DNA from 3 places in the Patulibacter sp. NPDC049589 genome. Region 3 is predicted to be linked to each of the others. Evidence: riboswitches for the same ligand, from Rfam matches in the RefSeq annotation. Region 3 holds a riboswitch; each other region holds the start of a gene.

Region 1 (10,022 bases), on a different contig from region 3:
GTCCCGGCACGTCGTCGGGCGCCAGGCCGTCGATCGCGTCCAGGGCCCGCTCGCGCACGCCCTCTGCGGTCAGGCCGAGCAGGCCGGCGAGGTCCCCGTACGGCATCCGCCGCCGCAGCACGAGCTGCAGGACGGCCTGCTGGTCCGGGTGGAGCTCCTGCAAGCGGGACATCGGCGGTGAGCCTATACGGGCCCAGGTTACGGTGAGGTAAGAGCTGTGACGGGCGTCCGGAGGCCGCTCCGCCCGCGCGCTCTAGGATCGGACGCGATGGAGTTCGAGCCCGTGGTGCCCCTGGAGAAGACCCTCGACGGCCTGATCGGCCTGCAGGTCGGTGAGCACGGCGAGGACTGGGCCGAGGCCTCGCTGCCCGTCGGCGACCACGTCCGCCAGCCGATGGGTCTCGTCCACGGTGGCGTCTACGCCGCGATCGCCGAGTCGCTGACCTCGATGGCCACCGCCCGGGCCGTGGTCCCGGACGGGTTCTCCGCCCAGGGCCTGTCGAACACGACGAACTTCCTGCGCCCCTGCTTCGAGGGCACGGTCCACGCCCGCGCGGAGCGGCTGCACAAGGGCCGGACCACCTGGGTCTGGGACGTCCGCATGACGGACGACCAGGGGCGCGTGTGTGCGATCACGCGCATGGTGATCGCCGTTCGCCCCGTCGGCTGACCGCCGGCCGGGACGTTCGTCCCGGTCCGGCGCGGCGCGCTGGGCGGCGCGGTAGCCTCCGCTCGTCCGCGTCGGCGGGTGGCGAATCTCGATGGCGCCTCGGCGTTCGTCTGGCGTGCCGCTACTCTATGGAGAGGTGCCCACGGACACCGGACCGCCATGGACCTCCGAGACCCCGACCACTTCGCGAGCGCCTACGCCGAGCACGCGCCCGCCGCGGCCAACGCGGCGGCGTCGATCCTCGCGCCTGCGGGTCGCCGGTCGGACGTCGAGGACGTGGTCCACGACGTCTTCGTCCGCCTCTGGCGCGACCCCCGGCGCTTCGACCCCGCGCGTGGTCCGCTCGGGGCGTACGTCCGGATGGTCGCCCGTTCGCGGGCGCTGGACCTGCTGCGCTCCGGCCAGGCCGCCGGCCGCGCGACCGAGCGCCTCGCGGCCGCGCCGCCCCCGCTGCCCGCGGACGTCGTGGTCAGCGAGGCCGAGCGCAACGAGGCCCGCGCCGCGCTCATGCGCGCGATGTCGGCCCTGCCGGTGCCGCAGCGCGAGGCGATCGCGCTCGCCTGCTGGGGCGACCTCACCGCCAACCAGATCGCCGACCGCTCCGGGCTGCCGCTCGGCACGGTCAAGGGCCGCCTGCGCCTCGGTCTCGCGCGCATGCGGGCGGAGCTCGAGGGCTCCGAGATGGCCGCGGCGACGGTCATGACGATGATCTCGACGCTGCTCTGAGGAGCCGGTTGCCGGCGGGGGCGGGCCCGGCGGGCGACGCGGCCGGCGCGGCGCCCGGTGGTCGTCGGGCGACGGCGGTTCGCGGCCGGAGCACGCGGCGTCTCGAGGCCAGGGCACGTGATCTTCCGGGCCGTGCGATCGTGGCGCGCATACGCCATGTTGGCGCGTGTACGCCGTTCTGGCGGGTGTGCGCGATCGCACGGGGCGGGCCGCTGACGAGCCCTTAGGGTTCACGACACCTTCACCGACGCCGAGTCGGGACGTGCCCGCACGTTCCGAACGGGGGACCCACCGCCGCAGCGCTCTCCCCTCGAGAGCCGCGGCACGGGGCGAATCGGACGCTGAGTCGTCCGTAGCGTCCTCCGGCCGTCCCGCACCCATGTGCGGCACGACCGGGGGCTGCGAGCCCGTCAGCTAACTCCGTAGGCGTCTTCCCGAAGAGGAGACCCAACCGTGAATCGTGACGTCGTCGTCACGCCGACCCGGGCCGCGTTCGCGGCCGGGGCGGCGCTGGCCCTGACCGCAGCCGTCCCCGCCATGGCCTCTGCGCCGTCCGGGACCCCGGCACCCGCCTCCGGCGCGGCACCCGCCGCCTCGCTGGCCACCCCCGTCGCCGCCACCGCGGCGGCTCCGGTCGCACCCACCGCAGCACCCGCGACGGCACCCGCCGCCGCGAAGCGCCCCACCCCAGCCATCCGCGCCACCACCGAGCGCGGCGCCGGCCTCATCGGTCGGCGCGCCGTCTACGCCGGCCGCGTCCGGCACCACTCGCCCGGCCAGCACGTCCGGCTCGAGCTCCACAAGGGCTCGAAGTGGCGCGCCGTGGACCGCGACGCCGTCGGCCGCGACGGCCGCTTCCGCGTCAGCACGAAGATCGCCGCGATGGGCGACCGCTCCGCCCGCCTGCGGATCGTCTCCAACTCGCACGGCAAGGGCGACATCGAGCGCGTCGACCGGATCCACGGGTTCCGCTCGACCTACGCGTCGTACTACGGGCCCGGCCTGTACGGCAGCGCCCTGGCCTGCGGCGGCCACCTGAGCCCCGGCACCATCGGCGTCGCCCACAAGACGCTGCCGTGCGGCACGAAGCTGACGTTCCGCCTCGGCTCTCGCCAGGTCAGCGCGCGCGTCGTCGACCGCGGCCCGTACATCGCCGGCCGCGAGTTCGACCTCACCGCCGCGACGAAGGCCCGCCTCGGCTTCGGCTCCACCGGCACGGTGATGGTCGACCGCTAGACGGTCGATTCCACGGAGCCCGTGGATGTGGGATGCGTTCCGGGCGGTGTCCTGGCGTCGCACGGTGCCGCGGCCGGACCTCGACGTCTGACTGCGGTGCCGGGTGGCGTCCGGTGCCGTCGGGGACGTGCAACACGCGGCGAGATCGTGGGCCCCACCGTCGAGGCCGAATCCCCGCGGACCGCACCCGCGACGGCGCTAGGGTCCGGGTCATGAGCATCCCCCGGCTCCTCGTCTCCGTCGCGGTCATCGTCAGCGTCGGCGCTGCTGCGGCACCCGCCATGGCGAACTTCAGCGGCGCCGCGCCGGACCCGACGGGCGACGCGACCGATCCGCGATCCGGCCGCGACCTGGAGGCGGCCGCCTTCGGATACGACCGGAAGACCGGCACGGTCCGCGTGGCGATCCAGCTCGCGACCCGGCCGGACAAGACCGACGACGGCGTCGGCGTCCACGTGTTCCTCGCCCATCGCTCCGCGACCGGCTGCGACAAGACCCCTGGCGTCTCCGTCGTCGGCGAGACGCAGGCGCCGGGCGGCATGGCGTGGGGGCTGCAGACCGGGCCGTCGAGCGATCCGCTCGCGGCCGTCGGCTCGGCCGACAACTTCGACACCTTCGACGCCGTCCAGCGCTTCGAGCTCCGGGACCCGGCACTGAAGAACCGGGCCTTCGACTGCGCCGTGGCGACGACGACCGAGCTCGGCAACCCCGCGAACGTCCTCGACACCGTCGGTCCGATCGTGCTGAAGGCACTCCCCGAGCTCCGGCTCGGGGTCTCGGGGGTGCCGACGTCGGTCGTGCGCGACCGGACCCGTCGCATCACGGTGAAGGTGACCAACCCCGGCGACGCCCCTGCGACGGGCGTGAAGGTCCGCATCGGCCGGGCGGCGGGACTCGATGCCCCGGCGGCGACGTCACTGGGCACGATCGCCGCCGGCAGGACCGTGACGAAGCGGATCTCGATCCGGCTGACCCGGCGCGCGAGGTCGACGGTCCCCCTGAAGCTCTCGGCGGCCACCGGTGACCTGCGGATCGAACGCCGGTACTCGATCACCCCGAGGAGCAGGGCCAAGCGGGGCGGGAGCGGAGGGGGCGACGGCAACCGCGGACCGCAGCAGCTCTGCAACCAGTTCTCCCCGGACCTCAGCGGGCAGTCCGGAGGCTCGCTGATCCTCGTGCCCTGCTGAGCGCCTGCCGGGCGTCGACACCCGCCCACCCGGGTGCGTCCCGCCGCAGGCGGGCGTACCCTGGGATCGTGGGCACGGAGGGAACACCTGTTCGGTGCATCGGGCACCTGGACTGCGACGCGTTCTTCGCCTCCGTCGAGCTGCTGCGGCGCCCCGAGCTGCGCGGCAAGCCGGTGATCGTGGCCCACGACGGGCCGCGGTCGGTCGTCACGACCGCGACCTACGAGGCGCGGAAGTTCGGCGTCGGGTCGGCCATGCCGCTGGCGACGGCGAAGAACCGCTGCCCCCAGGCGATCATCGTCCCGCCGGACCACGACGCCTACCGCGAGGCGTCCGCCCGGGTGATGGGCATCGTGCGCGACGAGGTCGAGATCGTCGAGCAGGTCAGCGTCGACGAGGCGTACATGGACCTCAGCGCGATGGCGATGCCCAAGAGCGCCATGCGCCGGCTGCAGGCCCGGATCGTCAAGGAGACCGAGCTGCACGTGTCCATCGGCATCGGCCCGAACAAGCTCGTCGCCAAGCTCGCGTCCGATGCGGAGAAACCCCGCGGCTTCTGCGTGCTGGACCGGCGCGATGCCTGGCGGCGCTGGGCCGGCGAGTCCCCGGGGCTCCTCGGAGGCATCGGCCCGAAGACCGCCGACGATCTCGCCCGCCGGGGCGTCACGACGATCCGCGCGCTGTCGAAGGTCGACGAGGCGACGCTGTCGGAGTGGTATGGCGCCCGCAACGGCCCGTGGCTCTGGCGGCGCTGTCGGTTCGACGACGACGCCCCGGTCGTCCCGGTGCGCGAGCCGGTGTCCGAGAGCCGCGAGAACACGTTCTCCGTCGACCTCGCCGACCGCGACGAGCAGGAGGCCGAGCTGCGTCGCCTGGCGATCAAGCTCTTCGAGGCGCTCGAGAAGCAGGGCCGCCGCGGCCGGACGGTCGGCATCAAGGTCCGGCTGAAGGACTTCACGACGATCACCCGGTCGCGGACGTTCCCGCACCCGGTGGTCGACGAGGAGGCGCTCGCCGACGCCGCCGTCGGGATGCTGCGCGAGTACGACCCGCCGCAGCCCGTGCGCCTGCTCGGGGTGCGGATGGCGTCGCTCGAGCTCGAGGACGGCCCGGGCGTGCAGCTCGTGCTGCCGCTCTCGATCGGCTGAGCGGCGACGGTCGTCGGCCAAGCCCCCGGACCCCGAGGGCCCCGGCGGGAGACACCGATCGGGATGCCCGGCGACGCCTGCGCCGGCAGGCGCGTACGGATCGCACCCCGCGCGCTGGTAGGACTCCGGGTGATGCCGCTGCACGTCGAAGTCGCCGGGGACGGCCCGCCCGTCGTCCTCCTCCACGGGCTGACCGCCAGCCACCGCTACGTCGTGATGGGCAGTCGCCACCTCGAACGGGCCGGGCACCGCGTCCTCGCCTACGACGCCCGCGGCCACGGCGCGTCGGACCCGGCGCCGAGCCCCGAGGCCTACGGCTACGACGCGCTGGCGGACGACCTCGTCGCCGTGCTCGCCGAGCACGACCTGCCGCGGGCCGTGCTCGTCGGCGCGTCGATGGGCGCCCACACCGCCATACGCGTGGCGCTGCGGCGGCCCGAGCTCGTCTCCGGCCTCGTCGTCGTGACGCCGGCGTTCGTCCCCGGCAACGAGACCGACGAGCGCAACATCGCCGGCTGGGACCGGCTGGCCGACGGTCTGGAGTCCGGCGGGGTCGACGGCTTCGTGGCCGCCTACGACTTCGGACGGATCCCGGACGACTGGCGGCCGACGGTCGAGAAGGTCATGCACCAGCGGCTCTCCGTCCACGAGCACCCCGGAGCGGTCGTCGACGCCCTGCGCGCCGTGCCGCGCAGCGCGCCCTACGGCGGGCTCGACGAGCTCGACGCGATCCGCGTGCCGACCGTCGTCGTCGGCGACCGCGACGAGGCGGATCCCGGGCACCCGCTCGCCGTCGCGCGACGGTACGCCGAGGCGATCCCCGACGCGTCGCTCGTCGTCGAGGACGAGGGGAAGTCCCCGATCGCCTGGCAGGGCGGCCAGCTCTCGCGCGTCATCGCGGACCTCGTGCAGCGGACGGACGCGGTCGGATGAGCGCCCTGGAGGCCATCGCCACGCAGGCCGGGTCGTCCGGCGACGCGGATGACACGAGCACGTGGGTCCTCGGGCCCGTCGCGCGCGGCCCCTGGGACGCGGGCAGCGCCCATGGCGGCGCGCCCGCCGCCCTGCTGGCCCGCGCGGCCGAGGCGCTCGCGGCGCCCGGCCAGCGCGTCAGCTCCCTCTCGTACACGTTCCTGGGGCCGGTGCCGGTGGGCGAGGTCGAGCTCACCGCCCGCGTCATCAAGTCCGGGTCCCGTTTCGCCGTGGTCCACGCGACGCTGGCCGCGGGCGGCCGCACGGCGATGGAGCTGCGCGCCGTGCTGCTCCGGCGCGGGAGCGTGCCGCTGCCGCCCGGGATCGGGTCGCCGTGGCCCGAACTCCCGCCGCCCGAGGGCCTCGAGGCGATCCCGAGCTGGTTCCTGCCGGCCGACGCCACCGCGTTCCATCCGACCGCGATGGAGATCCGGGTGATCGACGGGAGCCTCGCCGAGCCGGCGCCGAAGGGCCGCAGCGCCTGGCTGCGGCTGCAGGTGCCGGTGGTCGCGGGGGAGACCCCGAGCGGTGCCCAGCGCGCCGTGGCGGCCGCGGACTTCGGCAACGGGCTGTCGACGCCGGTCGGCTTCGACGGCTACCTGTTCGTCAACTGCGACCTCCACGTCGCGCTGCACCGCGACCCCGCGGGCGAGTGGATCGGCCTGCGGTCGAAGACCGAGCTCGACCGCGCCGGCACCGGCCTGACGACGACCGAGCTGCACGACGCGGCCGGGCGCTTCGGGACCGCGTCCCAGACGCTGTTCGTCGATACGCGCTGAGCGGCGGGCCACCGGCCGGCGAGCGCGGCCGCCGTCGTCCCGCGCCGCGGCGCGTCCGTGACGCCGGTCTGCCGCCGCCCGCGTAGCCGGCGGCGCGGCCTCGCCCGTGCGCTACGGTCGGAGGAGTGGACGGCACCCCCGCCCCCCATACGGACGACGGTGCCTGGATCCTCGACCCGCCCGGGATGCTCTTCGTCTACGAGCAGGGGGCGTTCCCGATGGACACGCTCGACGACGACGGCTGCTTCCGCGTCGCCGCCTACCGGGCGGACCCGCGGGCGGTCCTGCCCCTGGAAGCCGTGCGGGTGCCGCGCACCCTGCGCCGCACGCTCCCGCGCCGCGGCTACCGCCTGACGGTCAACCGGGCGTTCGAGCGGGTCGTGGCGGCCTGCGCCATCCGGCCCGGTCTGGCGCCGGGGGAGCAGTGGCTGACGCCGCGCCTGGAGGAGGCGTACCACGGCCTGCACCGCTGGGGCCACGCGCGGAGCTTCGAGGTCTGGGACGGCGACGAGCTCGTCGGCGGCACGTTCGGCGTGACGATCGGCCGGGCGCACACGCTCGAGTCGATGTTCCACTCCGGCCCGGACGCGGGGAGCGCCGCGGTGCTCTCCGCGGCGGTGCGGATCCGGGACGCCGGCTACGGGGTGCTCGACGTCCAGCAGCGGACCACCCACACGGCCCGGCTGGGCGTCGTCGAGGTGCCCGAGGCGGTGTTCCAGCGCGGGCTGCGCGAGGCCCTGCGCGACGGGCTGCGGCCGTTGGTGCTGGACGAGCAGGCCGGGCCCGCCGACGGAGTGGCGCTGGTCGCGGGCTGACGTCCCCGCCGTGGTCCCGAGCGCGGCCGGGGAGGCCTGGCCTCGCGACGCCTCGCCCTGCGACCGCCGGCGGGCCGCCGACCGTCCCCGTCGCCGCTCAGCGCAGCGAGCGGAACGTCTTCCAGGTCCGGAGCTCCTTGCCGGAGCGCGTGAGCATCCCGGAGCGCCACTCCTCGGACGGCCCCGGGTCCTGCAGCTGGTACCAGGTGAACGAGCTGATCCGCTCGCGCTTGGCGAAGTTCCACGCCAGCCGCAGCCAGCGGGCGGCCGTCTTGTCGGGCGTGCGGGCTGAGCCGGCCGTGCGGTAGGCGAACTCCGTGATGTGCACGTTGCGCGACGCCTTCTTCGTGATCCGGCCGGCGCGGGCCATCGCGCGGATCTGCTGGAGGGTCGTCGTCAGGTTGCCCATCGTCCAGGCGTCCGACGACGGGCGCCGCGTCGTGGGGCCCTGGAAGAAGTCGTGGGTGTGGATCGCGAAGCCGTCGCCGAGGAGCCTGGTCCGGCACGACTTCGAGCCGTTCAGCGAGTGCCACCGGGAGTTCAGGCAGAGCGCGCTGCGGAAGAACCTCCCCGGGTCCACCGCGTTGCTCGTCCGGGCGTTCGGGGCGGGCTCCCCGACGAGGACCTTGACGCCCGGGTCGGTGCGCTTGAAGGAGCGGTACGCGGCGTTGGACATCTTCACCCACGTCCGGGGCTGGTTCTGCGGCCACATCGAGCGGAAGTTGGGCTCGTTCCACGTCAGGTAGCCGCCGAGGCGCACGGAGTGGAAGGCGGTGCCCATCGACGCGGTGAAGTCCGAGAACCGGGAGATCAGCGTCGCGTTGATCTTCCGCGGCGTCGCGCGCTTGCGGTTGATCGCCGCGTAGATGCCGACGACGAGCTTGGCGCCGGCGGCCTGGGCCTCCTCGGCCGCGCGCCGGACCTTCGCCGCGACCGTCGGGTCGATCGCCCGGGCGACGCCGTCCCAGGAGACGAGCACGCGGACGCGCCCCACCTTGGCACGCTTCGCCTTCGTCCAGAACAGCTGCCGGTCCGCGGGGTCGTCGGACATCGTCAGGCGCGTGTCCTGCAGGCCCTTGACCATCGGGGCGGCGGACGCCGCGCGGGCGGACCAGCCGCCGACGGCGACCACGAGCAGCAGCAGGACGAACGCGCCACGGACTGCGCGGAGTGGGTACGGCATTCGCGGGATGGTAGGGCGCGTGCCCCGCCGCGGGCGCCGGGCGTCGTCGCCCGCAGGCCGGCGGACGGCGTCCCCGGCCGCGGCGAACGTCGAAACGTACCCCGTACCGTGGCGGTTGTCGCATTCCGGTCCGGAATGGCGCAGATCGTCCCGGAATCGCAGTGGGATCCGACGATGCAGCCCCCGCGGGGGCGTGCCCCCAGCGGCGCAGTACGTCATACTTCCGGGCGATGTCGGGGCCACCGCGCGGTGCGCTTGAGCCCCTCATCGGCGACGAGCATCGTCGCCCGGGCGCAGGACGCGCCCGACCCCGACGAGTGGATGGAGAGTCTCCTGTGTCGTTCCGATTCCCGAACAGCCCGAGCGTGGTGAGCCCATGACGGTGACCCTTGGTATTCCGAAGGAGATCGCGGACGGCGAGCGGCGCGTGGCGCTCGTCCCGGACGTGGTGAAGCGCCTGGCCGGGAAGGGCGTCTCCGTGGTCGTCGAGCCCGGTGCCGGCGAGCACGCGCTGATCCCGGACGAGCTGTACGTCGAGGCCGGCGCGACCGTGTCCTCCGACGTCTGGTCCCAGGACGTCGTCGTGAAGATCGCGCCGCCGACCGCGGAGGAGATCTCCCGCCTCGGTGCCGACTCGCTGCTGATCGGGCTGCTGCAGCCGCTGTCGTCGCCGGCGACCGCGTCCGCGCTGGCCGCGGGCGGCGTGACGTCGTTCGCGATGGAGGCGATCCCGCGCATCTCGCGGGCGCAGGCGATGGACGTCCTGTCGTCGCAGTCCAACGTGGCGGGCTACAAGTCCGTGCTCGCGGCGGCGGACCTGTCGACGCGGTTCTTCCCGATGCTGATGACCGCGGCCGGGACGATCCCGCCCGCGAAGGTCCTCGTGCTGGGGATCGGCGTCGCCGGCCTGCAGGCGCTGGCGACCGCGCGCCGCCTGGGCGCCAAGACCACCGGCTACGACGTGCGGCCGGAGACGGCCGAGCAGGTCGAGTCGCTCGGCGCGACGTGGCTGGACCTCGGGATCGACGCGGCCGGCGAGGGCGGGTACGCCCGCGAGCTGACCGCCGAGGAGCGCGCGCAGCAGCAGCAGGCGCTGACGGACGCGACGAAGGGCTTCGACGTCGTGATCACGACGGCGCTGGTCCCGGGTCGCCCGGCGCCGCGCCTGGTCACGGCGGAGGCCGTCGAGGGCATGCGCCCCGGCTCGGTCATCGTCGACCTGGCCGGCGAGACCGGCGGCAACTGCGAGCTGACCGAGCCCGGGATGACCGTCGTCAAGCACGACGTCACGATCCACTCGCCGCTG
Region 2 (10,022 bases), on a different contig from region 3:
GCCCGTCGGCCGGCCAGTCCAGCGCCCCGCTGCCCTTCTTGATCCCGCCGCCACCGCTCGGCATCCCGGAGAGCTGCGACTGGATCTTGCTCTCCTCCTTCTCGAGGCCGTCGAGGTGCTCCTCGAGGTCGTGGCGGTCGCCGCGGACGCTCTTCAGGAGCGTCTTGCGCGACGCGCGGGCCTCGCTCATCGAGCTGCGGGCGCTGACGAGGCGGCCCTTGACCTGGACGACCTCGTTGCGGCGCGACTCGATGCGGTCGTTCGCGGAGCGCTGCCCGCGCTCCAGCACCGCCAGCTTCTTCTCGGTGCCGACGGCGTCGGCCTTGGCGGCCTTCACGGTCTCCATCACGCGCTGGTCCTGGGCGCCGATGCGCGCGAGGAACTCGCCGCGCTCGACGAGGTCCGAGAAGCCGCGCGCGGAGACCACGACGGACACGAGGTCCGGCTTGTCCGCCTGGTACAGCTCGACGAGCCGGGCGGCCAGGATCTCGCGCGACTCCTTCAGCCGGGCCTGCAGGCGCACGAGCCGGGCGCGCTCGGTGCGCAGCTCCGCCTGCGTGCGCGTGAGCTCCGCCTGGCTGCGGTCGAGGTCCGCCTGGACCGCGTCCTGCTTGCCCTGCAGCACGTCGATCTTGCCCTGCAGGCCGCCGATCTGACTGCTGTAGCGCCGGACGTCGGCGGTCAGGACCCGCTCGCGGCGCTTCTTCGCCTCGACCTTGCCGCGGGCCGAGCCGATCTTGCCGCGCAGCTGCTCGAGCTGCTGCTGCGAGGCGGCCTCGGCCTCCGATGGACCGGCGAGGGCTCCCCCGCCGGTGGCGAGTCCGGCCGTGACGAGGACGGCGACGCCGGTCGAGGCGAGCAGGCGTGAAGGGCGGCGGGCGGAGGTCCGGGGCACAGACGTCCGAAGGTACGGGCGGCGCGGGCCCCGACCAAGCCGTGCAACCCCCTTTGCGGGCCTTGCCCCGCGGCCGACGGGTCCTGCCGGGGCTGGCGTGCCGCCGCTCGGCGCCTCCTGGCGCCCCGCAACGGACCTGGCGCGGCGCCACTGGCGGCCCCCGCCGCGTAAGGGGCGCTGAGCACCGGGTAAATCTTCGGCGCGCAGGGCGATTCCGCGGCGGCCGGAGGCCCGCCGTGTGGGACGATGGACCCATGCCTCGCGGTGCATCGTTCGGAAAGGACCCCGGCCTCCAGGCCCGGATGGTCGGAACCCTCTTCGCACTGGGCCTGCTCTACGTCGTGTTCATGGGGGTGCTGTTCGCCGCCCTGGGCAACGCGGGGCCCGTGATCATCATCTGCCTGGCCCTGCTGCTGTTCCAGTTCTTCACGGCGGACAAGCTCGCGCTCCGCTCGATGCACGCGCACGAGGTGACGCCCGAGCAGGCGCCGGAGCTGCACGCCCTCGTCGACCGGCTCTGCCTCCAGGCCGACCTGCCGAAGCCGAAGGTCGCGATCGCCGACGACCGGATGCCCAACGCGTTCGCGATCGGCCGCACCCGCAAGAGCGCGACCGTCGCGGTCACCACCGGGGTGCTCGAGCTGCTGCCGCCGGCGGAGCTCGAGGGCGTCCTCGCGCACGAGCTCGCCCACATCGCCCACCGCGACGTCATGGTCATGACGCTCGCGAGCTTCTTCGCCTCGCTCGCCGCGATGATCGTCCAGAACGCCATCTGGTTCGGCGGCGGCAGCAGCGACCGCGACGACGACGACGGCCCGGGCCTCCTGGCCGTCATCGCGATCTCCGCGCTCGTCTACGCGATCAGCTTCTTCCTCCTGCGCGCGCTGTCGCGGTACCGCGAGTACGCGGCCGACCGCGGCGCAGCGATCGTGACGGGGCGTCCCAGTGCCCTGGCCGCGGCGCTGGTCCGCATCAGCGACGGGATCGAGAAGACCCCGCAGCGGGACCTCCGCGAGGTCGGGGCCGTCCAGGCGTTCTACATCCTGCCCCCGCGCGCGAAGAACGCGATCGGCAGCCTCTTCTCGACGCACCCGCCGATGGAGAAGCGGATCGCCGCGCTGCAGCAGATCGAGACGCAGCTCCAGCTCGGCCGGACGGTCTGACCCCGTGGGCTTCCTCGACACGCTCTTCGGGCGCACCAAGACCGTCAAGCAGGTCCGCCCGGACCGCCTCTTCGCGCTGACGACCGCCGCCGTCGACCTCGAGGCCGGCCACGGCATCGTCACCACCGGCGAGGCCGCCATCGTCTTCCAGCCGCTGGCGACCGGCGACTTCAACGAGATCGCCGACGACGCGGAGGCGATCCTCCGCAGCTCCGGCGAGGACACCGGCACCACGGTCGTCCGCCGCGACGACGAGTTCGGCTACCGCTGGATGGTCCTGCAGGACCCCGACGTCGACGACCAGGTCATCGGCGTCAACGCGGTGATGGAGTCGTTGCAGGCCGGCGGCTACGCCGACCGGGTGCTCTGCGCGGTCTTCGCGTTCCGAGAGGAGCGGACGTCGAGCCCGCTGCACCTCGTGTACCTCGCCAAGCGCGGAACCTGGTACCCGTTCGTCCCCGTGCCGGGCCAGACGAAGGAGCGCGGCCGTGAGCGCGAGCTGCAGCTGCGCGCCGTCCTGGACCCGATGATGGGCCTCGAGCCCGAGATGGACCGCTGGTACCCCCTCTGGGGCGCCCCGATCGGCGCCTGAGCGGCCCAGCCCCCTGGGAACGCAGAAGGCCCGCCATCGGCGGGCCTTCTGCGTTCCGTGCGACCCGGGCCCGTCGGGCACCGTGCCGCCGGCCGGGGTTAGGCCTCGGCCGGGTCCGGGACGAGGCCCTCGCCTGTGAACTCCTGGCCGGCCTCGGCGAAGGAGAAGTCGTCCGCCGGGATCAGCACGTCGGAGCCGATGAGCTCGTCGTCGGCCAGCGGGGTCCCCTTCTCGCGCACGAACGCCAGGAGCTTGGCGAACTCGCGGGCGTAGCCCTCGGGGTCCCCGGCGTCGACGGCCGCGACGACCGCGTCGTCGATGTCGTTGAGCGCCGCGTGCGTGTCGTCCGCCAGCCGGTACTGCTGGTCCATGAAGATCCGGACGATCACGCCTCCTTCTCCTGGCTCTGTGGCGCCGGGGCCGCGTCGGGAGCCGGGGTGCCGCCGGCGCCCAGCTCGGCGGCCGGGGCGCTGCCCTGGCCGAGCTCGGCCTTCATCCGCTCGAGCTCGGAGTCGACCTGCGACCCGGCGGAGAGCGCCTCGAGCTGACGATCGATGTCGTCCTTGCCCGAGCCGAGCTCCATCATGTCGCCGAACGTGCCGGCCTCCTCGAGCTCCGCGACGGCGTCCGCGCGGGCCTTCATGTTCTCCGTCTTGTCGACGGCGCGCTGCATCGCCATGCCGACCTCGGCCATGGACTCGCCGACGCCGGTGGCCGCCTCCGAGATCCGGACCTGGGCCTCCGCGGCGTTGTACTGCGCCTTGATGACCTCCTTCTTGGTCCGGAACTGCTCGACCTTCGTGCGCAGCTTCTGCTCGCTGGCGACGAGGGCCTGCTGCTGGTTCTCGAGGTCCTGGATCTGACCGCTCAGGCCCTGAAGCTCGGTCTGGATCAGCGTCTTGCGCTCCAGCGCGGTGCGGGCGAGGTCCTCCTGCCCGGCGGCGAGCGCCTGACGGGCCTGCGTGTCGAGCTTGACGATCGACTGCTGCTGCTTGTCGGTCTGCAGCTGCAGGCGCTTCTTCGCCGTGACGACGTCGGCGATGCCCTTCTTGACGTTCTGGAGGTTCTCCAGCTGCTTCTGGTAGCTGTAGTCGAGCGTCTCGCCGGGGTCCTCGGCCTTGTCCAGAACCCGGGACAGCTTCGCTTTGATGGTGGTGGACATGCGGGCGCCGAGACCCATGTGGTGCTCCTCGTGGCGTTCTTGGGGATGATCGCCGGTCAGCCTATCGGTCCTGCCTCAACGGTCCGTGAAGTCGACGCGGGCCGGGGACGTGGCGCGCCGGGAGTCGTCGCCCGCGACGAGGCCCCGGAACGACGAGAGGCGCCGCGATGCGGCGCCTCTCGGAAGCGGGGCGGGCCGTCGGGCCCGGGGCCGGCGGCCTACAGGCCGTCGGGGTGCGTGACGACGTACTCGTCCTCGTCGGTGCGGTTGTCCGGGCGCCACTGCGGGCCCTTGGCGCCGCTGGGGTCCTTCGCGGCGGAGGTGTCGAGGCGCAGGCCGGCGATGATCGCGAAGGCGTGGCCGGAGTTCCCGTAGACCGAGATCCACTGGCCCTCGCCCTCGATGCCGTTCTTCCAGGCGTCGTCGAACTCGTAGGACGCGAGCGGGGTCTTCAGCAGGCCGCCGCCGATGAGCGCGTAGGAGACGGTGCCGGAGCAGTCGTAGGCCGTGTCCTCGACGCGGGCGTGGCCGCCGCCGAGGCGGTAGGGCTTGCCGACGATCTTGTTCGCCGCGACGACCGCGGACTGGACCTGCGCCGGGGCCTTCAGCGGAACCCGGGCGAACCAGGCGGTGCGACCGTCGACCGTCTTGCCCTTGTACCGCTTGGCCTTGATGCCGTTGGTGGTGCGCATCCCGACGGGGATGACGACGGTGCCTGGCGCCGCGGGCGCCGCCGGCGTGACCGGGGCGGGTGCGGGCGTGGGAACCGTCGGGGCGACACCGCCGGTGGCCGGAGCCGCCGTCTGTGCTGAAGCGGAAGCCGTGACGCCGGTGAACCCGGCGGCCAGGACGGCGGTCATCGCTATGGCCCGTGAAGTCAAACGCACTACGTGCTCTCTTTCGTCGGCCTACGGGGTTAGCTGACGGGCTAGCGCAGAAAGAGACAGCGCTTCCACCGGAAGACCGGCGAATTAGCCCCAAGAACACGTGGTTCCCCCGCCCACCGGATTCGACTCCGGTGATTCGGCTGCCGGGACAGTAGCAGTCCTGCCGCAAGACGGCACCCACTGTTGCAACGAGCCGTGCAGCCGCGAGGGTTCCGTGCGCCCGGGCGGTGGGTCGTGCGAGGCCGAGACCTCCGGCGACGACGCACGTACCCGCGAGAGGGCGCCGCCGACCCCTCGTCGCTGTGCGTTCGCGCACGGACGGCGGCCGTGCGGTTACCGTGCCCCCGATGCGTCCGGTCCCCACCCGCTCCCGCCGCGCGACGGCGGCCGCCGCCCTGGCCGTCTCGGCCGCCCTCGTCCTCGCCGGCTGCGGCGGGGGCGACGACGCCGAGTCGCCCTTCACCCCGCCGAAGGGCGACGACTCCTCGGCGTCCGCGCTCGGGTTCCCCGTCGTCGCCACCCGGAACACGACCCGGACGGGTACGAAGGACCCGGTGGACGCCGCCGCGGCCGTCGCCCGCGCGGCGTACCCGGACGGCTCGGAGGCCAGCCGCGCGAAGGCCGTGACGATCGTCGACGACCAGGACTGGCGGACGGCGCTGGCCGCCACGTCGCTCGCCGCGCCCCCGATCGGCGCACCCCTCCTGTTCAGCGACGGCGCGAAGCTCCCGGACGCCACGGTGTCCGCGATCGACGCCCTGAAGCCGTCCGGCAGCGACGCGGCCGGCAAGGCGCAGGCCGTGCTCGTCGGCAAGGTCGGACGGCCCTCCGGCCTGCGGACGGACGCCATCGAGGGCGCCGACCCCTACGAGCTGGCGCGCGCGATCGACCGGTACACCACGCAGGCCCGCGGCCGCTCGAGCGACCGCGTCCTCGTCGTCAGCGCCGATCGCCCCGAGTACGCCGTGCCGGCCGCCGCCTGGCTGGCGAAGTCCGGGGACCCGCTCGCGTTCGTGACGAGCAAGGGCATCCCGCCGGCCACCGCCCGTCAGCTCGCGTCGCACCCGAAGGCGACCATCTACGTGCTGGGGCCCAGCGCCGTGGTCCGCCCGTCGGTCACCAAGCAGCTGCGCAAGTACGGCACCGTCAAGCGCGTCGGCGGCGTCAGCCCGACCGACAACGCGATCGGCTTCGCCCGCTACAAGGACGGCTCGTTCGGCTGGAACGTCAACCAGCCCGGCCACGGGTTCCTCATCGCGCGGGACACCGACACGCTCGGCGCGATCAGCCTCGCGCCGTTCGCGGCCTCCGGCCTGCACGGCCCGCTGCTGCTCCTGGACTCCTCCGACCAGCTCTCGGTCCCCGTGCGCGAGTACCTGCGCGACGTCAAGCAGGGGTACTACCCCGACGACCCGACCCTCGACGCGACCGCGGTCGCGCGCTACAACCGCGCGTGGCTGACCGGCGACGTCTCGCAGATCAGCGCGAAGGTCCAGGCGCAGATCGACACGCTGCTCGAGCTCGCGCCCGTGGACGACTCGCCGTCCGGCGGCGACGACGGGCTGCCCCGCGACGGCTCCGGCACGACCACGGCCCCGAAGTCGACCACGAAGGCCCCGGCCACCACCACGACGCCGACGCCGAAGGCGCCCTGAGCGCGCGGCCCCGCCACGTGGCGGGGCCGCGCGGGGATCGGTACAACAGACGCATGAGCGAAGCGCAGCGGCCGGACCAACGCGATCTCGGCGTCGCCGTCACGGTCGACGACATCCGCCGGCTCACGGGCGCCGCCACCCCGCACTTCGCGCAGCAGATCCGCAACCGCGTCGCGCGGCTGATCGACGGCCTGCCCGCGCAGCACCCCGCGCGCCTGGTCGGCGAGGCCGAGGTCCGCCGGCTGACGGCGCTGGGGACGAGCGGGGAGGTCCGCGGCGGCACCGCGCAGCCCGGCATGCCCGGCCTGCCCTCCACCGCCCTGCCCAAGGGCTGACCCGGGCCGGCCCGCCCGGCCGGCCACGCCCGTCCGTCCCGCACCCGAGGTCCAGATGCCCGCGTCCGTCCCGCCCCCCACGCCCGGCCCGCCGCTCTGGGAGGCCGTCCGGGGGCTGCGGCTCCACGTCGACGGACTCGAGCTGCAGACCCTCGAGCGCCCGACGAAGATGGGCGTGCGCCTGACGACCGTCGTCCGCCTGCGCGGCGCCGGCCACGAGGGCGTCGGCGAGGACGTGACGTACGACCCGTTCTCGCACGCGGCGCTCCAGGGATGGGACGGCCTGCCCGAGGTGCGCGGAGACTGGACCACCGAGTCGTTCTCCGCGATCTTCGACAGCGTCTCGCTCTTCCCGGCCCCGCCCGTCCACGACGTCGACGAGCGCTACCGCCGGTGGGCGTTCGAGTCCGCCGCGCTGGACCTGGCGCTCCGCCAGTCCGGCACCGACTGGGCCACGGCCGTCGGTCGCGAGGTCGGCCCCCTGACGTTCGTCTCCTCGCGCGGCGTCGGCGACCCGCCGGAGGCCGCGACGATCGACGACCTGCGGCGCCGGTCCCCGGGGCTCGGCATGAAGCTCGACCTCGGGCGCGAGTGGGACGCCGCGTCGATCGCGGCCCTGGCGGCCACGGGCGCCGCCACCACCGTCGACCTCAAGGGCCTCTACCGCGGCACGCCGGTCGACGCCCCGATCGACGCCGAGCTCTACGCGCTGCTGGTCGACGGCCTGCCGGACGCCTGGTTCGAGGACCCGTTCGTCGACGACGACACGCGGCCGGTCCTGGCACCGCACGCCGGGCGCCTGACGTGGGACGTGCCGCTGCACGACGTCGCGGACCTCGACGCGCTGCCCTTCGCGCCCTCCGCGGTCAACCTGAAGCCGTCGCGGATCGGCAGCCTCCGGGAGCTCTCGGCCTTCTACGAGGCCTGCCGCGAGCGCGGGATCGGCACGTACTCGGGCGGTCAGACCGAGCTCGGCCCGGGGCGCGGCCAGGCGCAGCTGCTGGCCGCGACCTACCATCCGGGCGGCCCGAACGACCTCGCCCCGATGCCGTTCAACGACGTCGACCTGCCCAGCGAGCTCCCGTCGTCCCCGCTGGCACTGGCGGTCTCCCCCACGGGCTTCCGGCTCGCGGGCGACGAGTAGCCCCGCCGGGGCAGCGCCCGGGTTGCAGCGCCCCGGGCCCCGGGCCGGATCGCCCACGGTGGACACGGTGCGCTGTCCGTTCCGACAGCCGCGCGACGCGGCGGGGTGCCGCGGTTTCCGACGGCCGGTAGGATGCCGCGCTTCCCCGTCTTCGTTCAGCGAACCTGGAACCCCATGTCTGAGACAGTCGCCGTCGCCGGATCCGGCACCATCGCCACCGGTATCGCGGTCACCGCCGCCAAGACCTCGCCCGTGCTGCTGTGGGCACGCTCCCCGGAGAGCGCCGCCCGCGCGCAGAAGGCGATCGACAAGCAGGGCGCCAAGCTCGAGATCGACGTCACCGGCGTCACGGTCACGACGGACATCGAGGACCTCGCGAAGGGCACCTACCTGATCGAGGCCGTGTCCGAGGACCACGCCACCAAGGCCGAGGTCTTCGACAAGCTCGAGTCGATCATCCACGAGGGCGCGATCCTCGCGACGACGACGTCGTCGCTGTCGATCGAGACGCTCGCGGAGGCCTCCGGCATCCACGAGCGGTTCGTCGGCCTGCACGTCTTCAACCCCGTCACGAAGATGGAGCTCATCGAGCTCATCTTCCCGGCCGCCGCGTCGGAGGACACCAAGGAGCGCTCCCGCGCGCTCGCGCTCGCCTGGGAGAAGACGGCGGTCGAGATGCCCGACATCCCCGGGTTCGTCGTCAACAAGCTGCTGTTCCCGTTCCTCTTCAACGCCGTCGAGCTGAAGGAGCAGACCGGCCTGGCCGCCAAGGACATCGACACCTGCATGCAGCTCGGTGCCGGCCAGCCGATGGGGCCGTTCGCGCTGCTGGACTTCGTCGGGCTCGACGTCTCCAAGGCGATCGGCGAGGTCATCGGCGCCCCGGTCCCCGCCGCGCTCGAGGCGCTCGTCGCCGAGGGCAAGCTCGGCCGCAAGACCGGCGAGGGCTTCCTCGACTGGAGCCGCTGAGGCCCGGGCGTCGCCGGCGCGGAGCCGCCGGCCCGCAGCAGCACCCGAGGGCCCGCGACGCGGGCCCTCGCCCGTTCGGGGACGTGAGACACCCCGGCAAACAAATGACCCCGAGGAGCGAGCTCCTCGGGGTCATCCGTGCGTGTGTGTGGTGGTCGAGGCGACGAATCGCCCCTCCCGTATGTTGCTGCAGCGCCGTCCCGGGCACTGCAGCGTGTTGTCCCGTCCAGCCGCACCAGGATCGGCTCGGACAAGGACATATTGACTGATCCGAGACAGATCGTTCGCCGCGAAACCTTCGTTTGGCGGCAAAAGACTCAAGTCCTTAGGTTCCGCACATTGTGTTGACCCAAACGGGCCATCTCGAAAACGAGCCCTCGAAGGCCGCCCGACGACCCTGGATGGACGTCACTGCAGCTCGTCCACCCGCTCCGCGAGTTCCAGGTCGTTCTCCGTGATGCCCCCGGAGCTGTGCGTCCGGAGCCGCAGGCGCACCTGGTTGTAGTCGTGCAGCGCGATGTCGGGGTGATGCCCCTGGGACTCCGCCAGACCACCCACCGCAGTGACGAAACCGAGGGCCGCCGCGAAGTCCCGGAACGACCACTCGCGCTCGAGCCCCCCGTCCCTCAGTGCCCACGCGTGCCCCTCGAGCCACGTGCCGAGCCGTCCTTCACCGATCAGGTCTGCCATAAACAGGGATAGTGGAGCACCTGCCGCCCGGACGCCATCACCTCCGCGGGCCGCGGCGCATCGTCTCGCTCGTCCCGCACGCGACGGAGCTCCTGTTCGCGCTCGGCCTCGGCGACCGCGTGGTCGGCGTGACGCACGAGTGCGACCACCCCGCGGCCGCCCGGTCGCTGCCGCGCGTGACGTCGAGCGTCCTGCCCGCCGGCCTGGACGCCGCGGGTATCGACGCCGCCGTCAGCGCGCTCGCGCGCGCCGGCGGATCGCCCAACCGCCTGGACGCCGACGCGCTCGAGGAGCTGCGCCCGGACCTGATCATCACCCAGGAGCTGTGCGCCGTCTGCGCGGTGTCCCACGACGACGTGCTCGCCCTGACCGCGGACCTGCCCGGCCCGCCGGACGTCCTGTCGCTGGATCCCCACACCTTCGGCGAGACGCTCGACGACGTCCGGATGCTCGCCGCCCTCTGCGACGTGCGCGAGGCCGGCGACGCGCTGCTGCGGGAGATCGGCGGGCGCGTCGACCGCGTCCGGATC
Region 3 (10,022 bases):
CGCCCTCGACGGGCCCGGCATCGGCGACCGCGTCGGCCCCCCGGTCGAGGAACTCGCTGTCGAGAAGACGAAGCTCGAGCCTGGCACGATCGACCTCACCGTTCGCAACGACGGTCCCGATGCCGTGACGATCGCGCAGGCGCAGGTCAACGACGCGTTCGTCCAGTTCAGTGGGGCGGACCGCCCGATCGACCGCCTGACCACCGCGACCGTCCGGCTGCAGCAGCCGTGGGTCGAGGGCGAGGCGTACTCCGTCGTGCTGCTCACGTCGACCGGCGCGACGATCCCGCACGAGATCCCCGTCGCCGTGGCCACCCCGCAGAACGACACCGGCTTCTTCGGACTCATGGCCCTCCTGGGGATCTACGTCGGCGTGATCCCCGTAGCGCTCGGCATGCTCTGGCTTCCGTGGTTGCGCCGCGTCCCCCCTGCCTGGATGCGGGGGCTGATGGCCCTGACCATCGGGTTGCTGGTGTTCCTCGCGATCGACGCGACGCTCGAGGGCTTCGAGCTCGCCGACACGGGATCGCAAGCCTTCGGCGGACGGGCGCTGGTCCTCATCGGCGCGGTCTCCTCGTTCCTGTTGTTGACCGGCGTATCGGAGTACGTGCGAGGGCGCAAAGCGCGGGCCGAGTCGGACGGGGCATCGGGCGGGACGCTTGCGCTCCTGGTGGCTATCGGAATCGGACTGCACAACCTCGGAGAGGGCGTGGCGATCGGCGCCGCCTACGCGACCGGTGCCCTGGCGCTGGGCGCGTTCCTCGTCGTCGGATTCGCGCTGCACAACACCACGGAGGGGCTCGCCGTCGTCGCCCCGGTCGCCCGCGAGACGCCTTCCCTGCGTCGTCTCGCGCTCCTGGGCCTGATAGCCGGATTCCCCGCCGTGATCGGTGCGTGGATCGGGGCTGCCGCGTTCAACTCCAGCGTCGCAGCGTTCCTCTTCGGCTTCGGCGCCGGTGCCATCGTCCAGGTCATCGCACAGCTGGCCCCGTCGCTGCGCGACGACGAGGGGCGCACGCTGCACCCCGTCGCCGTGGGCGGGATGCTCGCCGGTCTGGTCCTGATGTTCGGGACCGGGCTGCTCGTCAGCGTCTGACCAGGGGCGTCGGGGCCGCGGGCCGGACGGCCGCACCAGCGGGGACATCGAGCGAGCGGAGCCGGCGCCGCCGCGGGAGCGGGCTCCCGCGGCGGCGCGACGCAGCTCCGCTGCCCCTTGCCACCGCGTCGCATGGAGTGGGCACCGGCTCGCGCGCTCGACTACGCAGCGAGAACTCCCGATGTGGCCTTCGCCACCCGGTGTCCCTTCCTCGCCGCGCCCGGTCAGGGTAACAACGAGTACTACGGCCCGTAGGAGCATCGCGGGCGGTCCGCGGACGAGGGTGCTACTGGTCCTGGAGCTCGCGGGCGAGGCGCGCTCTGCCCAGCGCGCGTGCGCGGCGCACCTGGAGGTCCCCGGTAGGCCAGATCGCCAGCGAAGCACCGAGCGCCATAATCAGGCTGCCGATCCAGATCCACGTGACCAGCGGCGAGCTGATGACCTGGAACGTCACCGGCGACGGCCGTCGGCCATAGAAGGTGGCCAGGCTGATCGCCGCCTCCGCGCCGCGAGCGAACGGCGCGTCAGCGCCCGCGAGCTGCTTGTCGAGCGCCTGGTAGACGTCGACGAGCGCATCGCCGTCGGGCTGCATCGCGACCCACAGGTCGCGCGTCAGGCCGGCGTCGAGGGCCACCTCGGTGGCCGCCTCGCCGTTGAAGTACCGGCCGACCGGCCCGTCGGCGGGGTTCGACGACGGGAAGAACTCGCGGGTCGGTCGGATCGTGCTGATCCGCCGACCGTCGCGGTAGACGCCGACCTTCGCACCGACGATGAGCTTCTCGATCCGCTGGTCGCGGAGGCGGTAGTCGCCGATCGCCGCCTCGTACCGCAGCGTGTAGTCGCCGACCGACAGCTCCTGACCGACGGTCGCCCGGGTGCGCTCCGTCTCCTTCAGCGCCGAGGACGCCGCGACGGCGAGGACCAGGACCGCGAAGCCCACGTGCACCAGATAGCCGCCGTACCGGCGCCGGTTGCGGCCGACCAGGCGGGGCAGGGCGACGGGATAGGACTCGCCGGTCGCGACCCGCCGCGACCGGACACCGCGGACGAGCTCCTGGCCGATGGAGCCCAAGACGAACCCTCCGAGAGCAAGGGCCGCCGCAACGTCGACGCGCGCACTCCCTCCCAGGAGCGACCCCACGAGCAGGACCGTCCCGGCAACGGCCAGCGGCGCGCGGAGCTGCCGCCAGAGGTGCCGCCGCGTCGTCCGGCGCCACGCGAGCAGCGGGCCGAGCCCCATCAGTCCGACGAGCGTGAGCCCGAGGGGCCCGACCCACCAGCCCCAGGTCGAGGACGCCCACGGCCGCTGCTTGCCGGTCAGCACCTCGCTGATCAGCGGGAAGAACGTCCCCCAGAGGATCACCACGACGAGCAGGACCAGGACGACGTTCCCGAGCAGGAAGACGGCTTCTCGGGAGGTGAGCGAATCGATCCGGTGCTCCGAGCGCAAGGACTCCCGGCGCCAGGTGACCAGCGCGATCGACCCACCGGTCATGAGGACGAGGAGCCCGAGGAACTGCGCTCCGACGGTCGAGTTCCCGAAGGCGTGGATGGAGGAGAGCACGCCCGAGCGGACGATGAACGTGCCCAGGATGCAGAGGATCCCGGTGGCGAGGATCAGCGAGACGTTCCAGGTGCGGAGCATCCCCCGCTTCTCCTGGATCATCACGGAGTGGATGAAGGCGGTGCCGATGATCCACGGCATCAGCGACGCGTTCTCGACGGCGTCCCAGCCCCAGTAGCCGCCCCAGCCCAGCTCGGCGTAGGACCAGCGCGATCCCAGCACGATGCCGATGCCCAGGAGCAGCCAGGCGCCCAGCGCGTAGCGCCGGGTGTGGCGGATCCAGTCCGACCCGACGTGCCCCGCGGCCAGCGCGCCGACCGCGAACGCGAACGGCACCGCGAACAGCGTGTAGCCGCTGTAGAGCATCGGCGGGTGGATCATCATGCTCGGGTACTGCAGGAGCGGGTTCAGACCCTCCCCCTGCAGCGGCACCGGCGAGCTCAACCGGAACGGCGAGCTGTAGAAGACGAGCAGCAGCAGGAAGAACAGGCCCAGCCCGAGCAGGACGGCCTGCGCCCACGGCACCACATCGGCCATCCGGCGCCCGGCGAGCCGGACGACGAGCGAGCTCCACAGGCTCAGCAGCCAGACCCACAGCAGCAGCGAGCCCTCCTGCGAGCTCCAGGGCGCCGCCATCCGGTACCCCAGCGGCGTCGTCGACGACGAGTGGCTCGCGACGACGTCGAACGTCAGGTCGGTGCGGATGAACGCGATCTCGACGAGGACGAAGCACGCCGTCGTCAGCGCGGCGACCACGTAGATCGCGCGGCGCCCGGAGCGGACCCACGCGGCGCCGTGACCGTTCAGTCCCCCGTCGGCGACGGCCTGCAGCTTCCGCGCACCGACGAGGCTCGCCACCGCGCCGTAGGCCGCGACGAGCAGTGCGAGGACGAGAAAGCCACGTCCGAGGAGGTCCATACCTCAGTCCTGTCGGCCTTGAAGGTCCATCAGGCGTTCTTCACGGAGCGCTTGCTGCTCGGATTCGCGCAGACCGCGGATGAAGAGGACCCCGAACGCGACGCCCATGATCAGCACCTGCTCGGTGGCCATCAGTGCTCCGGCCATGCCCTGGTCGGCGATGGCGGAGAGGCCCCAGTAGGTCGGCTGGTCGGCGTAGAAGTCGTAGAGCGCCTTCGGGGCGAAGGTGAGCGCCATGCCCAGGAGGCCGACGGTCACCTTCGTGACGCCCATGTAGGCCATCGGGGCCATCGCCGTCATGCGGTCCCGGCCGGGGATCGGGCGGAGGAGATGCCACCAGTACAGAAGCCCGATCGCGGTGAAGGTCATGTGCTCCAGCAGGTGGACGGTGGGCGAGCGCGACGCGGCGTTGTAGAGGGCGGGGACGTGCCAGATCCACATCCCGAGGGTGTAGGCGGCGAGGCCGAACCAGGGCGAGGCGAGGAAGCCGATCCGTCGCTCGATCCAGAGGATGCGGCGCGTGATCGGTCGCATCAGCACGCGGTTGAGCCCGAACAGCAGCAGCAGCGGGAAGACGTCCAGCAGCAGCAGGTGCTGGACCATGTGCATGACGAGCAGGTAGTCGCCGAGCTCGTCGATCGGGTTGCCCTGCGCGACGATCAGCGTCAACCCGCCGGAGGCGAACGAGACCAGTCGCCACACCGGTGCGTGAGCGCGGTCGGGCGAGCGACGCACCGTCACCCACCGCCTCAGGTAGACGGCGATCAGGACGCTCGCCAGGAGCGACGGTGCGAGCTCGGGGCCCCAGACGATCGGTGGCGACACGATGCGACAGTCTGCCAGCTGCTCCTACATTTCGTAGGAGTGCCGCTAGTTTCGTCGGATGCGCGTTTCAGCGATCTGGGCAGAAGACCGACGGCGGTGGCACGTGGCGCTGGCGCTCGTCACGCTCGCGGGTCTCGGTCTTCGCCTCTGGGGCATCGGGTGGGGACTGCCGTTCGCCTACAACCTCGACGAGCGGGCGCACTTCGTCCCCAGGGCGGTCGGCTTCTTCCAGAACGGGTCGCTCGACCCCGACTACCAGCTCAACCCCGCGGGCCTGATGCAGTGGATCGCGGGGGCGCTCTGGCTGTTTCGCGGCGGGCGGGACGGGGTCGTCGACGGGTGGGCGACGGACCCGGGCTCGATCTGGATCACCGCGCGGGTGGCATCCGCGGTGCTCTCCACGTCGGCGATCGTGGTGCTGTACGCCGCCGGGGCGCGGATGTTCGACCGACGGACCGGCCTGGTGGCGGCGGCGCTGCTGGCGTTCTCGTTCCTTCCGGCGCACTACGGGAAGCTGGCGCTCAACGATGCACCGTCGTTGGCGCCGAGTGCTCTGGCGTTGTTCGCGATCGCTGGGATCGTCCGCTTCGGTCGCCGCCGCGACTACCTCCTGGCCGGCGCCGCCCTTGGACTGGCGGTGGGGTTCAAGTACAACGCCGCGTTCCTCGGCCTGCCGCTGCTGACCGCGGTGGGCATGCACGCCGCCGGCGGTCTGCGGGCGGACGGTGACCAACACCCGCCGCCCGGCGCTGGGCGGCTGCCGAACTGGCGTGCGGCCGCGGTCGGCCTGCTCATCGTGGCGGCCTCGGCCTTCGTGGCGTTCTTCGCCATGGACCCCTACGCGGTGCTGCGCCCGGGGTTCTTCCGCAGCGAGCTCGAGCATCTCTCGGACTACACCGCCGGGGGTCTGCTGCTCGGGGAGACGGAGCGGTCGGGGTATCGCTACTACGCGTGGGCGCTTCTCTGGGGCTTCGGCGTCGTCCCGGCGCTGCTCCTGGCGATCGGCGTCGCCCGGGGAGCATGCCGGCACCGGTGGCAGGCGTTGTTGCTCGTGCCCGCACCCGTGGTGTTCGTCGCGCTCATCGGATCGCAGGGCCGGTACTTCGCCCGGTACGAGCTGCCGATCTATCCGCTGCTCGCGCTCCTGGCGGCCTCGGGAGGGGTCTGGGTCCTGGAGTTCCTCCTCGCCCGCCTGCGGATCGCCGGCCGGGCGCGCCTCGCCGCCGGAGCCGTCCTGACCGCCGCGGCGTTCGCGCAGGGCATCGTCCTGATCGCGCACAGCAACGTCGTGCTGTCCCGGCCCGACACCCGCACCACCGCGCGGGAATGGATGGTGCGCAACATCCCGGCGGGGACGCCGATCGTGGTCGAGCCCATGGTGCCCCGCGAGTGGTACGCCGACGGCGCGTCCCTGCGGAGCGCATCCTCCCGAGCCGAGTACCGGTGGCCGCGCCTGACGCGGACCGGCGCCGACAAACGACGCCTCGCGCGGGCCCATCCTCGCCTAGCCAGCCGGATCGGACGCGCGGCGGACTTCGCCAACCACGGCTTCACGCTCTTCCCAGGGATGCTCGACTTCTACCGCGAGAACGGTGCGTGCTGGGTGATCTCCGGGTCGATGCAGAGCGGACGGGTCCAGAACAACCCTGCCCGGGTCCCCGATGCCGTGCGCTACTACCGCGCCCTCGAGCGCCAGGCCGTCCTGCGCTTCTCGATCTCGCCGTTCGACGGGCCCGAAGCGAAGGACTACTTCCAGTACGACAAGGCGTTCAACTTCGTGCAGCTGCGCTACCGGCTTCCCGGGCCATCCGTGCGGGTCTACCGCCTGAAGGACTGCTCTCCCGGCGTCGATACGCAGCGCATCCGAAGGGCTGGGTGACGAAGTACTCCCTCGTCTGGCGGCGCGCGTCGGCCGGACAGACCGGGGGCGTGGAGGTCGAGATGGTGCGTCGGCGGGACGCGCCCTGGCGGAACAGGTCCGTCGAGTCCGCCTCTGAACGTACGACCGTTGTCCAGGCGAGGGAGTCTGCGGCGATCGCGGCCGATGACCGGGCGGGGCCCGGCCGAGGGCTCCCTCGTCGCGAACCCGGAGGTCACCACGATGTCGAAGAAGCTCATGGCCATGCTCGCCGTCGTCGTTCTCGGCGCGGGATTCGTCTACAAGACGGTGCTCGCCGCCCCGACCGAGGCCGGTGCCGAACCGAAGCTCCAGGGCGTCGTCTACGTCCTGCCCAAGGAGTTCCTCGTCAACCTCTCCGACGGGCGCTACGCCAAGTTCTCCGTCGCCGTCGTTCTTCCCGAGACGCCAGAGGCCCACGGCGAGGAGACACCTCCCGAAGGCTACGGTCCGCTCGCCGAGGAAGCGGTCATCAGAACCGTCGTCGTCGATGTCGTCGGCGCCTCGACCGGCGACGCCCTGACGACGGCCAAGGGTCGGTCGGCCGTTCGACGTCGGATCCTCCGACGCATAGAGCGGGAGACCGACGCGGAAGCGAAGGACGTGCTCTTTCCCGACATCACCGTGCAGTGACGTCGTCGGACGCACGCTCGATGGACCGAGGTGCGATCTGTCGATCGTTGAGCGCGCCATCCTGACGAAGTCCGACGATGGGTAGGAGAATCGACCGGATTCCTGGTACCTTTCGGCACGCCGAGTCCCCGGGAGCCGTCCCCGGGGAGCGGGGGACCCAGGTGTTTTGGGGCTTGTCCACGACCTTTGTGGAGGCGCGACTCTTTCAGCGCCAGCCCGTCAGCTAACCCCGTAGGCCGACGAGAGAGCTGCTCCACATGTCATCACGCCCGGCGCGCCGCGCCGCCCTCATCAGCGCCCTGGCCTTGCTGGCCTGCGGGGGACCCATCACGCAGGCTGCCTCCGCAGCCGGCGTCCCGGGTGGGGGCGGAACCCCGGCCCCGACCGCGACGACCCCAGCGACTGCCGCCGCCCCCGCCCCTGCACCTCCGACGGTGTCGGAGACGCAGACGGTGAAACTGACGCGCTCGCAGGTGAAGAGCGTCCAGCGGCGGGCCCGCGTCCGGGCCGACGGGGCGATCGGCAGCAGGACGCGTGCTGCGCTCAAGAGGTACCAGGCGAAGAAGCGGCTGGTCCGCACCGGGCGACCGAACCTCCAGACGCTGAAGGCCATGAAGCTCGCGTTCGCGAAGAAGGTCGAGCAGCAGCTGGTCGCGCGCCAGCGCACTGCGGCACCGCTGGCCGGAGCCGTTCCCGGATTCGTCTTCCCGATCCAAGGCTCGTGGTCCTTCGGGGGTTCGGCCACGGCGTTCGGTGACCGGGGAGGCGCGCACGAAGGCGTCGACCTCCTCTCCGCCTGCGGGACGCCGGTCGTCGCCGCCTCCAGCGGGACGGTGAAGGCCAACGCGGATCAGTCCGCCGCCGGCAATTACCTCGTGCTCACCGACACGCCTTCGGGCGAGGACCAGGCGTACATGCACCTGCAGTCCGCCTCCCCGCTGCGGCCCGGCACTCGCGTCGAGGCGGGCTCGCCGATCGGCGCAGTCGGCGACACGGGCAACGCGACGGCCTGCCTCCTGCACTTCGAGCTCTGGGGCGCTCCGGGGTGGCAGGACGGCAAGCCGCGCGACCCGAGCGGCGACCTCGAGTCGTGGGGCGGGACCCCCACGCCCGCCGCCCGCTGACCCCCGACCGCCTCGCGTCGGCCAGGCGCTCTTCCTAAGCTAAGGCGTCCCGAACGTTCCGGCGGCTGCGCGCGACGAGATCCACATCCCGGAGCGGCGGAGCCACCCCACGGACGGACGACTCGGGGCTCCGCACCCTTCGCTCCAGATCGCCCCGCACGGGATCGGGGTCTCGTTCGCGTGCCCACGCACTCGGTCGATCGACGGAGTCGGTAGGCGCTCGACATCGGCACGTTCCGGCGCTTCGACATCATTCCTACACCATGTAGGACTTTCGCTACGATGCGGACCTGCAGATCGCGCCGATGCCCCGCCCAGACGCCCCAGCCCCAATGCACATCGGACTGCACCGGCCCCTCCGCCGGCGGCACCCGTCAGCTTCGGTGGCCGGCGCGTGCGTGCTCGACGTGGTCGCGAGCCAGACCCAGCAGGCCGCTGACGTGGTCGTCGTCGAGGCTGTAGAGCACGCTGCGCCCGACCTTCCGCCGCTTCACGACGTGCGCGGTGCGGAGGAGGCGCAGCGCGTGCGAGCACGCGGTCTCCGACAGGCCCGCGGCCTCCGCCAGACCGCCGACGTGCATCTCCGGCGTCTCCATCAAGGCCAGGATCACCCGCAGGCGACCCGGGTCCGCGAGCACGCGAAAGGTCTCCGCGAGCTCATCGACCTCACCGTCCCGCCACGGCACTCCGGCCTGCACCGGCGCACCGGACGATGCCGCCGCGACGCGACTGTCTGGTCCGCTCACGCCCTCAAGCGTATCCCGGCCCCCGTACCGACCCACACGCCGCGCTCGACGTGGCGCGGGCTCGACCGGTCTGTTACCTTCAGACTTGTTCAGATGTTCATGCTTTTAGGAGCAGGAATCAGTCTCATGGCCCACGATCACTCCCACGGCATCGTCACCGCCGGCGCCCGCCACAAGCGTGCGCTGACGATCGCACTGGCGCTCACTGCGACGTACCTCGTCGTCGAGCTCTCGGTCGGCCTCGCGATCGGCTCCCTCGCGCTGATCTCCGATGCCGGCCACATGCTCACCGACACCGCGGGGCTCGCCCTGGCGCTGACGGCGATCGTGATGGCGCAGAGCACGCCGGACGACGAACGGACGTACGGTCGCTACCGGCTCGAGGCGCTCGCGTCGCTGGCCAACGCTGTGCTGCTGTTCGCGGTCGCGATCTACGTCCTCATCGAGGCCGTCGGCCGGTTCCAGGACCCCACCGACGTCCCCGGACTCGGGCTGATGGTCGTCGCCTTCGTCGGCCTCGTGGTCAACGTCGCCTCGTTCCTGCTCCTGCGCGCCGGCGCGAAGGAGAGCCTGAACGTCCGCGGCGCGTTCCTCGAGGTCTGGGCCGACATGATCGGCTCGCTCGGCGTGCTCGCGGCCGGCGCGGTCATGCTCGCGACCGACTGGCCCTACGCCGACCCGATCGTCGGCGTCGCGATCGGCCTGTTCGTCCTCCCCCGCGCCTGGCGTCTGGGCGCCGACGCGGTCCACATCCTCATGGAGGGCGCGCCGAAGGACGTCGACGTCGCCGATGTGCGGAGCACGCTCGCGGCATTGCCCGGGGTGCAGGGCGTCCACGACCTGCACGTCTGGACCCTGACCTCCGGCACCGACGTGGCCAGCGCCCACCTGCAGATGGCCGAAGGCGCCGACGGCGGCGCCGTCCTGACCGCCGCCACGGCTCTCCTTCGCGAGCGATTCAACATCTCGCACGCGACGATCCAGACCGAGCCCAGCGGTTACGACACCGACGACGAACCGGGGATCTGACATGAGCACCGAGACCATCGACCTGCCGCTGGGCAGGGACGCCGACTGCGAGCCGTGTGCCGGCCGGATCCGCGAGACCCTCGTCCACCACGCCGGCGTCACCGGCGTCGCCGGTGTGCGTGACGACACCGCCCTGCGGGTCACCGTCGACGCCGAACGGTGCGACGCCGCGTGCCTTGCAGAGGCGCTC

What was found. A riboswitch is a leader RNA that binds a small molecule or an ion and turns the genes downstream of it on or off. The one in region 3 is predicted to bind cyclic di-AMP.
Region 1: it holds a riboswitch for cyclic di-AMP, as region 3 does, so the genes downstream of both, AB0L40_RS22850 (septal ring lytic transglycosylase RlpA family protein) here and AB0L40_RS00940 (peptidoglycan DD-metalloendopeptidase family protein) in region 3, are expected to answer to the same signal.
Region 2: it holds a riboswitch for cyclic di-AMP, as region 3 does, so the genes downstream of both, AB0L40_RS06530 (peptidoglycan endopeptidase) here and AB0L40_RS00940 (peptidoglycan DD-metalloendopeptidase family protein) in region 3, are expected to answer to the same signal.

The regions. Positions count from the first base shown of each region.
Region 1 is NZ_JBFAPC010000166.1:2,114-12,135, reverse strand. Features, by position in the region: partial or broken gene AB0L40_RS22865 (hypothetical protein) at 1-172, opposite strand, end outside; gene AB0L40_RS22860 (PaaI family thioesterase) at 269-670, shown strand; gene AB0L40_RS22855 (sigma-70 family RNA polymerase sigma factor) at 830-1,396, shown strand; cyclic di-AMP (ydaO/yuaA leader) riboswitch at 1,635-1,840, shown strand; gene AB0L40_RS22850 (septal ring lytic transglycosylase RlpA family protein) at 1,850-2,632, shown strand; gene AB0L40_RS22845 (hypothetical protein) at 2,845-3,819, shown strand; gene dinB (DNA polymerase IV) at 3,888-4,967, shown strand; gene AB0L40_RS22835 (alpha/beta hydrolase) at 5,100-5,900, shown strand; gene AB0L40_RS22830 (thioesterase family protein) at 5,897-6,718, shown strand; gene AB0L40_RS22825 (leucyl/phenylalanyl-tRNA--protein transferase) at 6,844-7,533, shown strand; gene AB0L40_RS22820 (hypothetical protein) at 7,631-8,716, opposite strand; gene AB0L40_RS22815 (Re/Si-specific NAD(P)(+) transhydrogenase subunit alpha) at 9,093-10,022, shown strand, end outside.
Region 2 is NZ_JBFAPC010000023.1:32,961-42,982, forward strand. Features, by position in the region: gene AB0L40_RS06505 (peptidoglycan DD-metalloendopeptidase family protein) at 1-895, opposite strand, end outside; gene htpX (zinc metalloprotease HtpX) at 1,150-2,058, shown strand; gene AB0L40_RS06515 (hypothetical protein) at 2,063-2,650, shown strand; gene AB0L40_RS06520 (hypothetical protein) at 2,749-3,039, opposite strand; gene AB0L40_RS06525 (PspA/IM30 family protein) at 3,036-3,830, opposite strand; gene AB0L40_RS06530 (peptidoglycan endopeptidase) at 4,031-4,504, opposite strand; cyclic di-AMP (ydaO/yuaA leader) riboswitch at 4,703-4,851, opposite strand; gene AB0L40_RS06535 (hypothetical protein) at 5,047-6,354, shown strand; gene AB0L40_RS06540 (hypothetical protein) at 6,408-6,689, shown strand; gene AB0L40_RS06545 (hypothetical protein) at 6,745-7,833, shown strand; gene AB0L40_RS06550 (3-hydroxyacyl-CoA dehydrogenase family protein) at 8,008-8,802, shown strand; gene AB0L40_RS06555 (4a-hydroxytetrahydrobiopterin dehydratase) at 9,211-9,492, opposite strand; gene AB0L40_RS06560 (cobalamin-binding protein) at 9,504-10,022, shown strand, end outside.
Region 3 is NZ_JBFAPC010000003.1:34,551-44,572, forward strand. Features, by position in the region: gene AB0L40_RS00915 (ZIP family metal transporter) at 1-1,096, shown strand, start outside; gene AB0L40_RS00920 (cytochrome c-type biogenesis CcmF C-terminal domain-containing protein) at 1,383-3,578, opposite strand; gene AB0L40_RS00925 (cytochrome c oxidase assembly protein) at 3,582-4,403, opposite strand; gene AB0L40_RS00930 (glycosyltransferase family 39 protein) at 4,462-6,282, shown strand; gene AB0L40_RS00935 (flagellar basal body-associated FliL family protein) at 6,505-6,933, shown strand; cyclic di-AMP (ydaO/yuaA leader) riboswitch at 7,042-7,186, shown strand; gene AB0L40_RS00940 (peptidoglycan DD-metalloendopeptidase family protein) at 7,386-8,057, shown strand; gene AB0L40_RS00945 (metalloregulator ArsR/SmtB family transcription factor) at 8,432-8,803, opposite strand; gene AB0L40_RS00950 (cation diffusion facilitator family transporter) at 8,930-9,832, shown strand; gene AB0L40_RS00955 (cation-translocating P-type ATPase) at 9,834-10,022, shown strand, end outside.